Bradyrhizobium sp. WD16: one gene and its partner. The protein of the gene in region 2 interacts with the protein of the main gene of each other region in a pairwise test. Links are inferred from orthologs where the notes say so. Each region holds a gene or a part of one and is shown on either strand. Other genes may lie near its edges. The genes, in order: DB459_RS23620 and dnaA.

What was found.
Region 1: the proteins of dnaA (region 2) and DB459_RS23620 interact in binary tests that used the Escherichia coli proteins (3 or more experiments, as listed by UniProt). The link is inferred for Bradyrhizobium sp. WD16 from one-to-one orthologs.

Annotation. Positions count from the first base shown.
Region 1 is NZ_CP028908.1:5,127,014-5,133,181, forward strand. What follows is about bases 1,023-3,977. They hold DB459_RS23620 (replicative DNA helicase), read left to right. Parts: upstream 1,023-1,730; coding sequence 1,731-3,224; downstream 3,225-3,977. Other genes in these bases: DB459_RS23615 (cyclopropane-fatty-acyl-phospholipid synthase family protein), read left to right, coding at 1,023-1,558; alr (alanine racemase), read left to right, coding at 3,405-3,977. Also shown: DB459_RS23610 (hypothetical protein), read right to left, coding at 1-53; more of DB459_RS23615, read left to right, coding at 308-1,022; more of alr, read left to right, coding at 3,978-4,580; DNA repair protein RadA, read left to right, coding at 4,596-6,038. UniProt on the Escherichia coli protein: The main replicative DNA helicase, it participates in initiation and elongation during chromosome replication. Travels ahead of the DNA replisome, separating dsDNA into templates for DNA synthesis.
Region 2 is NZ_CP028908.1:1,623,677-1,629,763, reverse strand. What follows is about bases 1,461-4,334. They hold dnaA (chromosomal replication initiator protein DnaA), read right to left. Parts: upstream 3,673-4,334; coding sequence 2,248-3,672; downstream 1,461-2,247. Other genes in these bases: dnaN (DNA polymerase III subunit beta), read right to left, coding at 1,461-1,913. Outside these bases: DNA replication/repair protein RecF, read right to left, coding at 1-213; more of dnaN, read right to left, coding at 795-1,460; rpsT (30S ribosomal protein S20), read right to left, coding at 5,075-5,341; DB459_RS07520 (hypothetical protein), read left to right, coding at 5,804-6,087. UniProt on the Escherichia coli protein: Plays an essential in the initiation and regulation of chromosomal replication. Binds in an ATP-dependent fashion to the origin of replication (oriC) to initiate formation of the DNA replication initiation complex once per cell cycle.

The DNA of each region.
Region 1 (6,168 bases), 3.5 Mb from region 2 along the record:
ACCACGCAGCCGATCACGGCAGCCGCCGCTAAACTGAGCGCTCGGCTCAACATTTACGTCCTCCAGACCCGTCAGCTTCCACATTGCGGGCGACAGGTTTAGCGGAATCTCCGGCGAAGGGAAGCACCGTTCCCGCCCCCGAACGCGCCGTTCTGGCCGCCCTGCTCGAGACGCATTGGCGCCCTTGCGAGAGCCATGCTTAAGTACATACCTACTAGGAACCGGGTCCTGACCGAAAGGGTTGAATTAGGCGCAATTTGCGTAGCCGAATTCCTCCAGTTCGCGCTGCGCCAATTCGGGTGGCGACATGTCGGGCTTGTTGGGTCATTTCCTTCAGCGTTTCGTCCGGCGCGGTATTCTCACGGTCACGACGGCCGAGGGCGAGACGAACACCTATGGCGACGGCACCGGACGGCCGGTCGCGATCCGTCTCACCTCGCGCCAGGCCGAGCGACGACTGCTGCTCGATCCCGAACTCGCCCTCGGCGAGATCTATATGGACGGCGGCATGATCGTCGAGCAGGGCTCGATCGCCGACCTCCTGGCCGTTTCCCTCGACCAGCCGCAGATGTCGCCGCAATGGGGCAGGCTGCAGCGCTCGGTACGCTACCTCTTCCGGCACGCCCAGCAGTTCAACGTCCGCGGCCGGGCGCGGCGCAACGTCGCGCACCATTACGACCTCGACAGCCGGCTTTACTCCCTCTTCCTCGATGCCGACCGGCAATACAGCTGCGCCTATTACGAACATCCCGAAGCATCGCTCGATGACGCCCAGCTCGCCAAGAAGCGGCACATTGCCGCCAAGCTGCTGGTGGGACGCGGCCATCGCGTCCTCGACATCGGCTGCGGCTGGGGCGGCCTCGGCCTCTATCTCGCCGAAACCGCCGGCGCGAACGTCACCGGGGTTACCTTGTCGGCTGAACAGCACGCCGTCGCCATCACCCGGGCCGCCGAGAAGCACCTGTCCAGATCTGCAAATTTCCTGCTGCAGGACTACCGCGACGTGCCCGGCACCTTCGACCGCATCGTCTCGGTCGGCATGTTCGAGCATGTCGGCGTCGATTATTACGACAGCTACTTCCAGCGCTGCGCCGAGCTGCTGAGCGAGGATGGCGTGATGCTGCTGCATTCCATCGGCCGCTCCGAAGGGCCGGGCATCACCAATCCCTGGATCGCCAAATACATCTTTCCCGGCGGCTACATCCCCGCCTTGTCGGAAGTGCTGCCGGCGATCGAGCGGGCCGGCCTGCTCGTCACCGACGTCGAGATCCTGCGGCTGCATTACGCCGAGACCCTCAAGGCCTGGCGCGAACGCTTCCTCGCCCGACGGGAGGAAGCCGAACAGCTCTACGATGCGCGCTTCGTGCGGATGTGGGAATTCTACCTGGCGGCGTCGGAAATGTCGTTCCGCAAGCAGAACATGATGAATTTCCAGATCCAGCTCGCCAAACGCCAGGGAATCGTGCCGATAACGCGCGACTACATCCCGCGCGAGGAGGCCCGCCTGCGCAACGCCGAAGGCCAGCACAGCCCCAAGCTCCAGCTCGCCGGCGAATAGGCCTGCGCCAGATGACACGGTCAAGCGCCGCGACGCGGCGGATCGACGTTATCCGCCATTTCCAGAGCGGCGTCATGGTGGTGCATAAGCACGCGGTTCCACCTTTCGCCGGCCGCACAGCAGGTGCTTTATACGCCCCCCATTCCGTTGAATTTGAAGTTATTGTCGCGCCATGGCTGTTGATTCGAACGTTCTCAAGCTGGCGCCGGATACCTCCGCGCCGGCGTATCGCGCGGCGCCGCATAACATCGAGGCGGAGCAGAGCCTGCTCGGCGCGATCCTCGTCAATAACGACGCCTTTTACCGGGTCTCCGACTTTCTCGAGCCCAAGCACCTGTTCGAGCCGATCCATCAGGTGATCTACGAGACCGTCTCGAGCCTGATCCGCGCCGGCAAGATCGCGACCCCGGTGACGCTGAAGACCTTCCTGCCCGCCGACGCCGACATCGGCGGAATGACGGTGGGGCAGTATCTCGCCCGCCTCGCCGCCGAGGCGACCACGATCATCAACGCCCAGGATTACGGCCGGACCATCTACGAACTCGCGCTGCGCCGCGACCTGATCCGCATCGGCGAAGACATGGTGAATGTCGCCTATGATGCGCCGGTCGACTTCGCGCCGCGCTCGCAGATCGAGGATGCCGAGCGGCGGCTCTACGAGCTCGCCGAATCCGGCCGCTACGAGGGCGGCTTCCAGCGCTTCTCCCAGGCCCTCACAGTCGCGGTGGATCTTGCCGCCGCCGCCTACAACCGTGACGGCAAACTGTCAGGCGTCTCGACCGGCCTGCGCGACCTCGACGCCAGGATGGGCGGCTTGCAGCGCTCCGACCTCATCGTCCTTGCCGGACGCCCGGGCATGGGCAAGACTTCGCTCGCCACCAATATCGCCTTCAACGTCGCCCAGGCCTACGCCTACGACATCGCGCCCGATGGTACCCACCGCACCACCAACGGCGGCGTGGTCGGCTTCTTCTCCTGCGAAATGTCGGCCGAACAGCTCGCCACCCGTATCATCGCCGAGCGCACCGGCATCCCCTCGAGCAGCATCCGCCGCGGCGGAATTTCGGAAGCGGACTTCGAGAAGATCCGGGACCATGCCATCGAATTGCAGTCGCTGCCGTTCTATGTCGACGAAACCGGCGGCCTCGCCATCGCCCAGCTGACCGCACGCGCCCGCCGCCTGAAGCGCCAGAAGGGCCTCGACCTGATCGTGATCGACTATATCCAGCTGCTCTCGGGAAGCAGCAAGCGATCCGACAACCGCGTCCAGGAAGTGACCGAGATCACCACCAGCCTGAAGGCGCTGGCGAAGGAACTGAACGTGCCGATCATCGCGCTGTCGCAGCTCTCGCGACAGGTCGAGAACCGGGAGGACAAGCGGCCGCAACTGTCCGACCTGCGTGAATCGGGCTCGATCGAGCAGGACGCCGACGTCGTCATCTTCGTCTACCGCGAGGAATACTACCTGCAGAACCGGGAGCCCCGCCCCGGCACGCCGGAACACGAGAAGTGGCAGACCGAAATGGACCTCGCCCATGGCAAGGCCGAAGTCATCATCGGCAAGCAGCGCCACGGCCCGACCGGCACCGTCGAACTGCACTTCGACGCCAACATCACCCGCTTCGGCGATCTCGCGAACGACAATTATCTGCCCGAGCAGATGTGAGCGGCGCCGGCGCGGGATGCGAGCCTCGCTGCATGCTCGACTACTGCTGCGGTTGAACCGCAGCAGTGCGCCGCGTATGGTTGATCGGCCGAGATCGGCGCTGCGTCGCGCGACGCCTGCAGGCCGGCGGCGTTCCATGCTCCGAACTCTTCGCGCCGACGTCTTCGAGTGTCGATCGACATGAAACAAACGTCCATTCTTTCAGCTGCCGGCGCGACCGGATCGAAGCCGAGCCATGACGCGGCCTGGGATGCCGCCGTCAACGGCATTCTGACCATCGACCTCGACGCCATCGTCGCCAACTGGCGCAAGCTCGACAGCCGTGCGGTGCCGGCCGAATGCAGCGCCGTGATCAAGGCGGATGCCTATGGCTGCGGCGCCGCGCCGGTGGCGCGCGCCCTGGTCGGGGCCGGCTGCAAGACGTTCTTCGTCGCCACCGCCGTCGAGGCCCGCGCCGTGCGCCTCGCCGCCCCGGGCGCGACGATCTATGTGCTCGACGGCTGCTTCGTCGGCGCGGCGGAGGCCTTCGCCGAGATCGATGCCAGGCCGGTCATCGGCGATCTCGCCGAACTCGCCGAATGGGACGCCTTCTGCCGGCGCAGCGGCTGGAGCGGCGGCGCCGCGCTGCACGTCGACACCGGCATGAGCCGCCTCGGCCTGTCGATGGCGGAGGCGCAGTCGCTGCTGCCGCGCGTTCACACCGGCAATCACGGCCTCACCCTGGTGCTCAGCCATCTCGCCTGCGCCGAAACGATCGATCATCCGATGAATGCGCGGCAGCTCGGCGCCTTCCGGGAGATCGCCCAGGCCTTTTCCGGCATTCCTGCCTCGCTCGCCAACTCATCGGGGATCTTCCTCGGCCCGCATTTCGGCTTCGAGATGGTCCGCCCCGGTGCCGCGCTCTACGGCATCAACCCGACGCCGGAGGCCGACAATCCGATGAAGCCGGTGATCCAGCTGCAGGCGCGCATCGTCCAGCTCCGCAACATCGAGCGCGGCGAAACCGTGGGTTACGGCGCGACCTGGACGGCGCGGCGGCCGACCCGCCTCGCGGTGGTGGCCGCGGGCTACGCGGACGGCTACTTCCGCGCCGCCGGCGGCGTCGACGGCGTGCGCAGCGCCGAAGTGATGGTCGCCGGCCGGCGCTGCCCGATCGCCGGACGGATCTCCATGGACCTGCTCGCGGTGGACATCACCGATGTCCCGCCCAATGCGGTGCGGCGCGGTCACCTCGTGACGTTGATCGGCGAAGGCATCACCGTCGACGAGGTGGCGCACCACTTCGACACCATCGGCTACGAGGTGATGACGAGCCTCGGCCACCGCTACGCCCGCGTCTATCGCGGCGCTGTTTGATGCGGTGAAGCGCCAATGGCCAAGAACACGCTGAGCTTCGTCTGCCAGAACTGCGGCACCGCCTACAATCGCTGGCAGGGCAAATGCGACTCCTGCGGCGAATGGAATACGCTGGTCGAGGAAGACGTCAGCGGCGCCACGACGATGCCGGCGAGCATCCGGCCGCGACGCAAGGGCCGCACCTTCACCCTCGAGTCGCTTTCCGGCGAGAGCCATGACGCGCCGCGGCTGCCCTCGGGTCTCGCCGAGCTCGATCGCGTCACCGGAGGCGGTTTTGTCCGCGGCTCGGTGCTGCTGGTCGGCGGCGACCCGGGCATCGGCAAGTCGACCCTGCTGACCCAGGCCTCCAGCCTGATGGCGCGCGCCGGCCATCGATCGGTCTACATCTCCGGCGAAGAGGCGGTCGCCCAGGTGCGGCTGCGCGCCGCCCGCCTCGGCCTCGCCGGCGCCCCGGTGCAGCTGGCCGCCGAAACATCGGTCGAGGACATCATCGCCACCTTGTCGGAAGGAGCGACGCCGCGGCTGGTGGTGATCGATTCGATCCAGACCATGTGGACCGACACCGTCGAATCCGCCCCGGGCACCGTCACCCAGGTGCGCGCCTCGGCCCAGGCGCTGATCCGGTTCGCCAAGAAGTCCGGCGCGGCGCTGATCCTGGTCGGCCACGTCACCAAGGACGGCCAGATCGCCGGGCCGCGGGTCGTCGAACATATGGTCGACGCGGTGCTGTCCTTCGAAGGCGAAGGCTCGCAGCAGTTCCGCATCCTGCGCGCGGTCAAGAACCGCTTCGGCCCGACCGACGAGATCGGCGTCTTCGAAATGACCGGGCTCGGCCTGCGCGAGGTCTCCAACCCTTCGGAACTGTTCCTGTCGGAGCGCGATCTCGGCAGCCCCGGAACCGCGGTCTTCGCCGGCATCGAAGGCACCCGGCCGGTGCTGGTGGAACTCCAGGCCCTGGTGGCGCCGACCTCGCTCGGCACTCCGCGCCGGACGGTGGTCGGCTGGGACCAGAGCCGCCTGTCCATGGTGCTGGCGGTGCTGGAAGCCCATTGCGGGGTCAAGCTCGGCGGCCATGACGTCTACCTCAACGTCGCCGGCGGGCTGCGCATCCAGGAACCGGCGGCAGATCTCGCCGCCGCCGCGGCGCTGGTGTCGTCGCTGGCCAACGCGCCGCTGCCGCCCGACGCGGTCCATTTCGGCGAAATCTCGCTATCGGGGGCGGTGCGCCCGGTGGCGCAGACCGCGGCACGGCTCAAGGAAGCCGCCAAGCTCGGTTTCAGCCGCGCGGTGCTGCCGGAGACCGCCCGCGGCGAGGCGACCGCCGATGGCGGCCTTTCGCTGACCACCGTCGGCTCGCTCACCAGTCTCGTCGCCGATATCGCGGCCCGCGGCGCCGGGCGTGGTGCCGCCGCTGGAAAAAATGCCACACCGGCGAAAATCCGCCGGAGCGAGGCCTGAACGGCGGATGACGCTGGCCGCCGCCGCCGCTATACACCCCCCGGGCGGTTGCCACGCGCCCGCCCAGACGGTCGGGTATCGCGGCGATCAGGAACCGAGACGGATCGGCCAGGCGGCGATCGAGGACTCG
Region 2 (6,087 bases):
TGAGCCATCGCCCTCGTTGTCGGCGACGTCCTCGAGGGTGGCGCGGCGCAGGCCGCGACCGGGTGTAAGGAAGGAGATCGCCTCCAGGCAATTGGTCTTGCCGGCGCCGTTGGCCCCGACCAGCACCACGAGATCGGCCGACGTCGAAAGGCTCGCGGCGCGGTAGCTGCGGAAATGGGTCAGGCTGAGGCGGCGGATGCGGCAGGCGGTCATCGGTGGATCGGCTCGCGATTGTCCTGTCGGCGCGGCGCCAAGTGCGGCTGTCCCGGCCTCATGGTTCGAGACAGGCAACTGCAGCCGCTTCGAACCGTGGCGCCCGCCTCGCGTTCTGCGTCGCCCCCCCGCTTCAAGCGCGGGACCAAGTACTCCGTGAGGATACAATTAGGCAGGGTGGCGCCAATCCTATCGATCACACCACGGTGCGCCACACTAGTGTCCTGTCTCCGAATTACCGCTTCATTTGCCTCACCCTCACACGGTAATTCGGAGACATCAGGACACTAGCAAAATCAAAAAGCTAGTGCGGCTTATGTCTCGCAATTGCCTACAGGGGCTTGCCGCGAAGGGCATAGGCAATTGCGAGACGCCACACTAGTGTCCCGGTTCTAACGTTCGTACCCCTTTGAAGCGAGCGCTCATACGAACGTTAGAACCAAAGGGACACTAGTAGAGTTATGATTCTAGTGCGGTTTTGGATCTGACGCTCGTACGACGAATTCGCTGCAATGCTGATACGAGCGTCAGATCCACCGCACTAGGAACGACACGGTGTACTGGGTCGCCCGGCGGGCCCCTCACACCCGCATCGGCATCAGCACATAGAGCGCGCCCTTGGAGTCGCGATCCTGCATCAGCGTCGGCGAGCCGGGATCGGCGAGCTTGAGCACCGCGACCTCGCCCTCGATCTGGGCGGCGATGTCGAGCAGGTAGCGCGAGTTGAAGCCGATATCGAGCGGCTCGGCGGCGTATTCGACCTCGATCTCTTCGGTCGCGCTGCCGGAATCCGGATTGGTCACGGAGAGCACCAGCTTGCCGGGCGACAGCGCCAGCTTCACTGCGCGGCCACGCTCGCTGGAGATCGTCGAGACGCGGTCGACCGCCGCCTCGAAGTCCTTCTTGTCGACCACCAGCTCCTTGTCGTTGTGCTGGGGAATGACGCGGCCGTAATCGGGGAAGGTGCCGTCGATCAGCTTCGAGGTCAGCACCACGTGATCGAGCGTCAGGCGGATCTTGGCGCCGGACAATTCGATGGCGACTTCGGCTTCGTTGTCCTCGATCAGGCGCTGGACCTCGCCCACCGTCTTGCGCGGCACGATGACGCCAGGCATGCCTTCGGCACCGGCGGGCAGCGGCAGGTCTATCTGGGCAAGGCGATGGCCGTCGGTGGCGACACCGCGCAAGGTGGCGGTCGGGCCGCTGCCGGCACAGTGCAGATAGATGCCGTTGAGATAGTACCGTGTCTCCTCGGTGGAGATCGCGAACTGGGTACGGTCGATCAGGCGCTTGATCGAGCTTGCCGGCACGCGGAAGGCGTGGGTCATGTCGCCGGCGGCGAGATCGGGGAAATCGCTCTCCGGCAGGGTCTGCAGGGTGAAGCGCGAGCGGCCGGCCCGGATCGCCAGCACGGCCCGTTCGCCGTCGGCTTCGAGCACGACCTGCGAGCCGTCAGGCAGCTTGCGGACGATGTCGTAGAACATGTGCGCCGGCACGGTGGTCGAGCCCGAACCGGCGACGTCGGCGGCCTGGGTTTCGGTGACTTCGAGGTCGAGGTCGGTGGCCTTGAGGCTGAGCTTGCCGGCCTCGGCGCGCAAAAGGACGTTGCCGAGGATCGGGATGGTGTTGCGGCGTTCGACCACGCGATAGACGTGGCCGAGAGATTTCAGGAGCTGCGCCCGCTCGACGGTAACCTTCATCGCAATTTCCGTCCGATCCTGTTCCGGCTGGGTGGTCGTGTCCCGGTTGCGGTGGCGGTCCCCAATGGAGGCGCCGCAGCCGCTCGGCCCCGGCGGTCGTCAAGTCGGACCGCAGGGGGACGGCAAGGTGCCGTGGACAGCGGACAAGTGCAAGGGGCCCACCCCCCGCCGGGTGGGGGTTTCCCGCGAAATTCATGATTGAGAACAGCGCTTTTGCCGTTCCGCCGCCGCTTCGGGCAGGGGGGCGGAACGGGGACGGCGGCGATCCGGTGGGGATCGCCGCTCGATTGCTCGATCCTTCTCTCCGTTCAGTCTCCTTGCTCAGGCTCCTTGCTCAGTCCTGGAGCTGGCGCTTGAGCAGTTCGACCTCGTCGGCGAGGGTGGTGTCCTTGGCAACGAGGCCCTCGATCTTGCGGACCGCATGCAGCACGGTGGTGTGGTCGCGGCCGCCGAAGCGTCGGCCGATCTCCGGCAGCGAGCGCAGCGTCATCGTCTTGGCGAGATACATCGCCACCTGGCGCGGCCGCACCACATTGGCGGTCCGGCGCGACGACAGCAGGTCGGAGCGGCTGACGTTGTACTGCCGGGCGACGACACGCTGGATGTCCTCGATCTTGACCCGCTTGGGCTCCTGCGGCCGGATCAGGTCGCGCACCTCGCGCTCGGCCATCTCCAGCGTCACCGGCGTGGCATTGAGCTTGCTGTGGGCGAGCAGGCGGTTGACGGCGCCTTCGAGGTCGCGGCCGTTATGGGTGATGGAGCGGGCGAGATATTCGAGCACCGGCAGCGGCACGTCGAAGCCGGCGTGATGGGTGCGGGCTGCGGCGACGCGCGACTTGAGGATGTCGAGACGCAGCTCCTCGCCGAGCGATCCCATCTCTACCACGAGGCCGCCGGCGAGGCGCGAGCGGACGCGGTCGTCGAGGGTTTCGAGCTCGGACGGCGGTCGGTCGGCGGCGATGACCACCTGGCGGCCGGCGTCGATCAGGGCGTTGAGGGTGTGGCAGAACTCGGCCTGGGTGGTCTTGCCCTGGAGGAATTGCAGGTCGTCGATCACCAGCACGTCGATGCCGCGCAGCGCTTCCTTGAAGGCCAGCGCCGTCTGGGATTTCAGCGCGGCGACGAAGCCGTACATGAATTTCTCGACGGTGAGATAGAGCACCTTGCGCTCGCCGGAGGCGTTGCCGGCCCAGGTCACCGCCTGCAGCAGGTGGGTTTTGCCGAGGCCCACGCCGGCATGGATATAGAGCGGGTTGAACATCACCGGATCGCCGCGCCGTCCTTCGGCGACCTGGCGCGCGGCGGCATGGGCGAGGGTGTTGGAGCGACCGAGAACGAAGGTCTCGAAGGTCAGGCGCGGGTCGAGCGGCGATCCGCCCAGCGCGTCGTGTCCGGCGGAGGCGGGCGCGTAGCTGCCGCTGCGCAGATCGGACGTCGAGCCGGAGCGCTCGACGCGCCGCTCTTCGACCTGGGGCTTGGTCTCCTTGACCGGCGGGGCGCAGCGCATGGCTGAGCGCACCGTCAGATCGATGCGGTGCACTTCCGGCAGTTCGGCCTGCCAGCACGACAGCACGCGATCGGCGTAATGGGCCTGAATCCAGCTCTTCAGGAAGCGGGTCGGAACGGACAGGTGAACGCTCTCGCCCTGAATGCCTTCGAGATCCATGCGGGCGAACCAGCTCGTGTAGACGTCTTCTCCGACGATCGAGCGCAGGCGGCCCTGAACCTTGGTCCAACGATCGTGTTCCATGCTTGTCATGTCTCGGTCTTTTCTTGAATGTGTTGTTGTTGACGGCTCGCGCCGACGACAGCCCCGCGTTGCCGCGGCAAGCCAACCCCGCCCCACGCCTCACGATCCGTTCACGCATGGCGACGTCTTCGGCATCACGGATGCCGTCGCCTCACATGCGCTGTGGAAAGAAGGCTGGTGGTGAGGTCAGCTGCTACTAGGGCCGGAATCGGCGGCGGATGCCGGAAGATAATGATTGGAGCAGGGAGCTCGGAAGGCGACGAGCGTCGTCGATGCACGGGCGACAAGCGCCAGTGTCGAACGATGAAAAACCGTGGCCGTTGCAAAAGTCATAGGTATCCCCCACTCGCCGCGCGTCAGCGCGGCAAGGTATGTCCTCTATCTCAGTTTCGAAGTCGCTTTGCTCGATGTCGGACTGCCGGCCTTCGCTCTTGATCACATGATCGCCGCGTCGGGTCCGGACTGTTACGCCGTCTACTGAAAGCCCCTTACAAACCTGTCCCCATTTCCGTCGCCGCCGGGCGCGATCTGCCGTGCACTCATTTCTTCACCAGCCTTGTGGTCGGCCTTGTCGGTGGCGAACCGGGCAAGCCGGTCGCTTGAGAAATTTTGGTACAGCAGAACCGTTCTCATATCGCTATGAGTCGTCCGATCATCGCTTGGGAAACTTCGCCTACGCGCACACCATCTCTGATTTGCGCGCCCCCGAGGGTCTCAGATCGCACTGACCTGACGAGCCGCGAGCGCCGCGAACACGATTAGAGATACACTATGGGACCGCAGCCGCAACGAAATGATTCTTCGCAGCGAAGGCGCAAAAATTGCCAGCCTGCTCGAATCGTTCCGCGACGTCGCGCGCCTTGTGGACAAGGTTTTGAATCTTCGCGCGGAATCGAATGACTTGCGAGATATGACAGCGTTCGTTACAGCCCAAAAAAAGTTTTACAATTCCTTCATCCAGCGATGTCGCATCTTTGGATTTTCAAGCTACCTCTCCGCGCTTTGTTGATAAGTGATTAGTGGGCCGCATCTTTTCCTGATCATTTTTCCCGGGTAGCCGTCGCTCGGTAATTTGCTTCCGCATCGATCCGCACTTGCAAATTTTTTAAAACCGCGATCCGCGTTTCTCCACGTGCGCAGCGTTGTAAGTGCAATGCAGTAAGCCGTGTCACGGCAATGACTCTGCGCTTCGAACGCGATCGACATGAAGGAAAGTGACGAACGGTGTGCGGGTCGGTGCGCTGATACAGCGCAAGCATGCGTGCGATCGAGAACGATGTGAGACTCGGGAATGAAACGTAATCGGAATGAAAAGAAAAGGCCCGGCGTGAGCCGGGCCTTTTGCAGAAGATTGGTTGCGTCGCCGTGTGACTTGGCGAGCGTTGCCTTCGCCAGCGTCGCTCGGCGCGCCTTACTTGGCGAGCTTGGCGATCTGGTGCGCAAGACGCGAGACCTTGCGGCTTGCATTGTTGCGATGAACGATGTTGCGCTGCGCGGCGCGCATCAGTTCGGGCTCGGCCTTGCTGAAGGCGGCGAGGGCGGCTTCACGGTCGCCCTTCTCGATCGCGGTCTCGACCAGACGCACCGAGTTGCGCATCTGGGTGCGCCGCGACTTGTTGACGGCGGTGCGGCGGGCAATCTTGCGTGTCGCCTTCTTGGCGGAAGAGGTATTGGCCATACTCACGATCCTGCAGCCGCGACTCCAATTGGGGCCGGGGCGGGTTGCCGATGTCGCAGAGCCTGCGACCTCTGAATGAAAGACTGATGTCCCCGGGCAGGCGGCGAATCCGGCAATCGAATTCGGGTATTCACGCGCCCAAAGAACAGCGGCGGCAGGATGGACCTGCCGCCAGTTGGCGGTCTTATAGAGGGGCCGGTTTGCCCCGTCAACGCCGAGCGGCCTCGGGTTCTGGCCGGCCGGCGGCCGGGTTCCGGCCGGAATGGGCGCTCCGGGTGGCGGGCCAGCGGCCGGCGCGGGATACCGGCCCGCTGGCGGTCAAACGGCTGGTCAAACATTTGCGGGCTGCCGCGCCAGACCATTGCGCGGCTGCAATGGATGCGCCAGTAGGAAGAGGTGGGATTCGGGGCGGATGGGCGGCTCGGTTCGAGGGCGACCGCTCCGGCCAAGGACGGGTGACATATGATCCGCGGTTTCTTCCGCCTGATCGGCCTCCTGCTGCTGGCCGGCGGCTTCATCTTCCTGGTTTATGACGGCGCCCGCTCCATCGCCGACCAGACCTTGAGGCTGACCCGGCTCGGCGAGTTCTGGAACGACATCAATCAGGCCAGCCAGCAGAGCTTCCGCAGCCTCGTCGAGGATGCCTCGCCCTGGCTTTGGAATAATGTCGCCAAACTGGTGCTCGACCAGCCGACCTGGGTCGTGCTCGGCGTCGTCGGCATCCTTCTGATGCTGCTGTTCCGGCC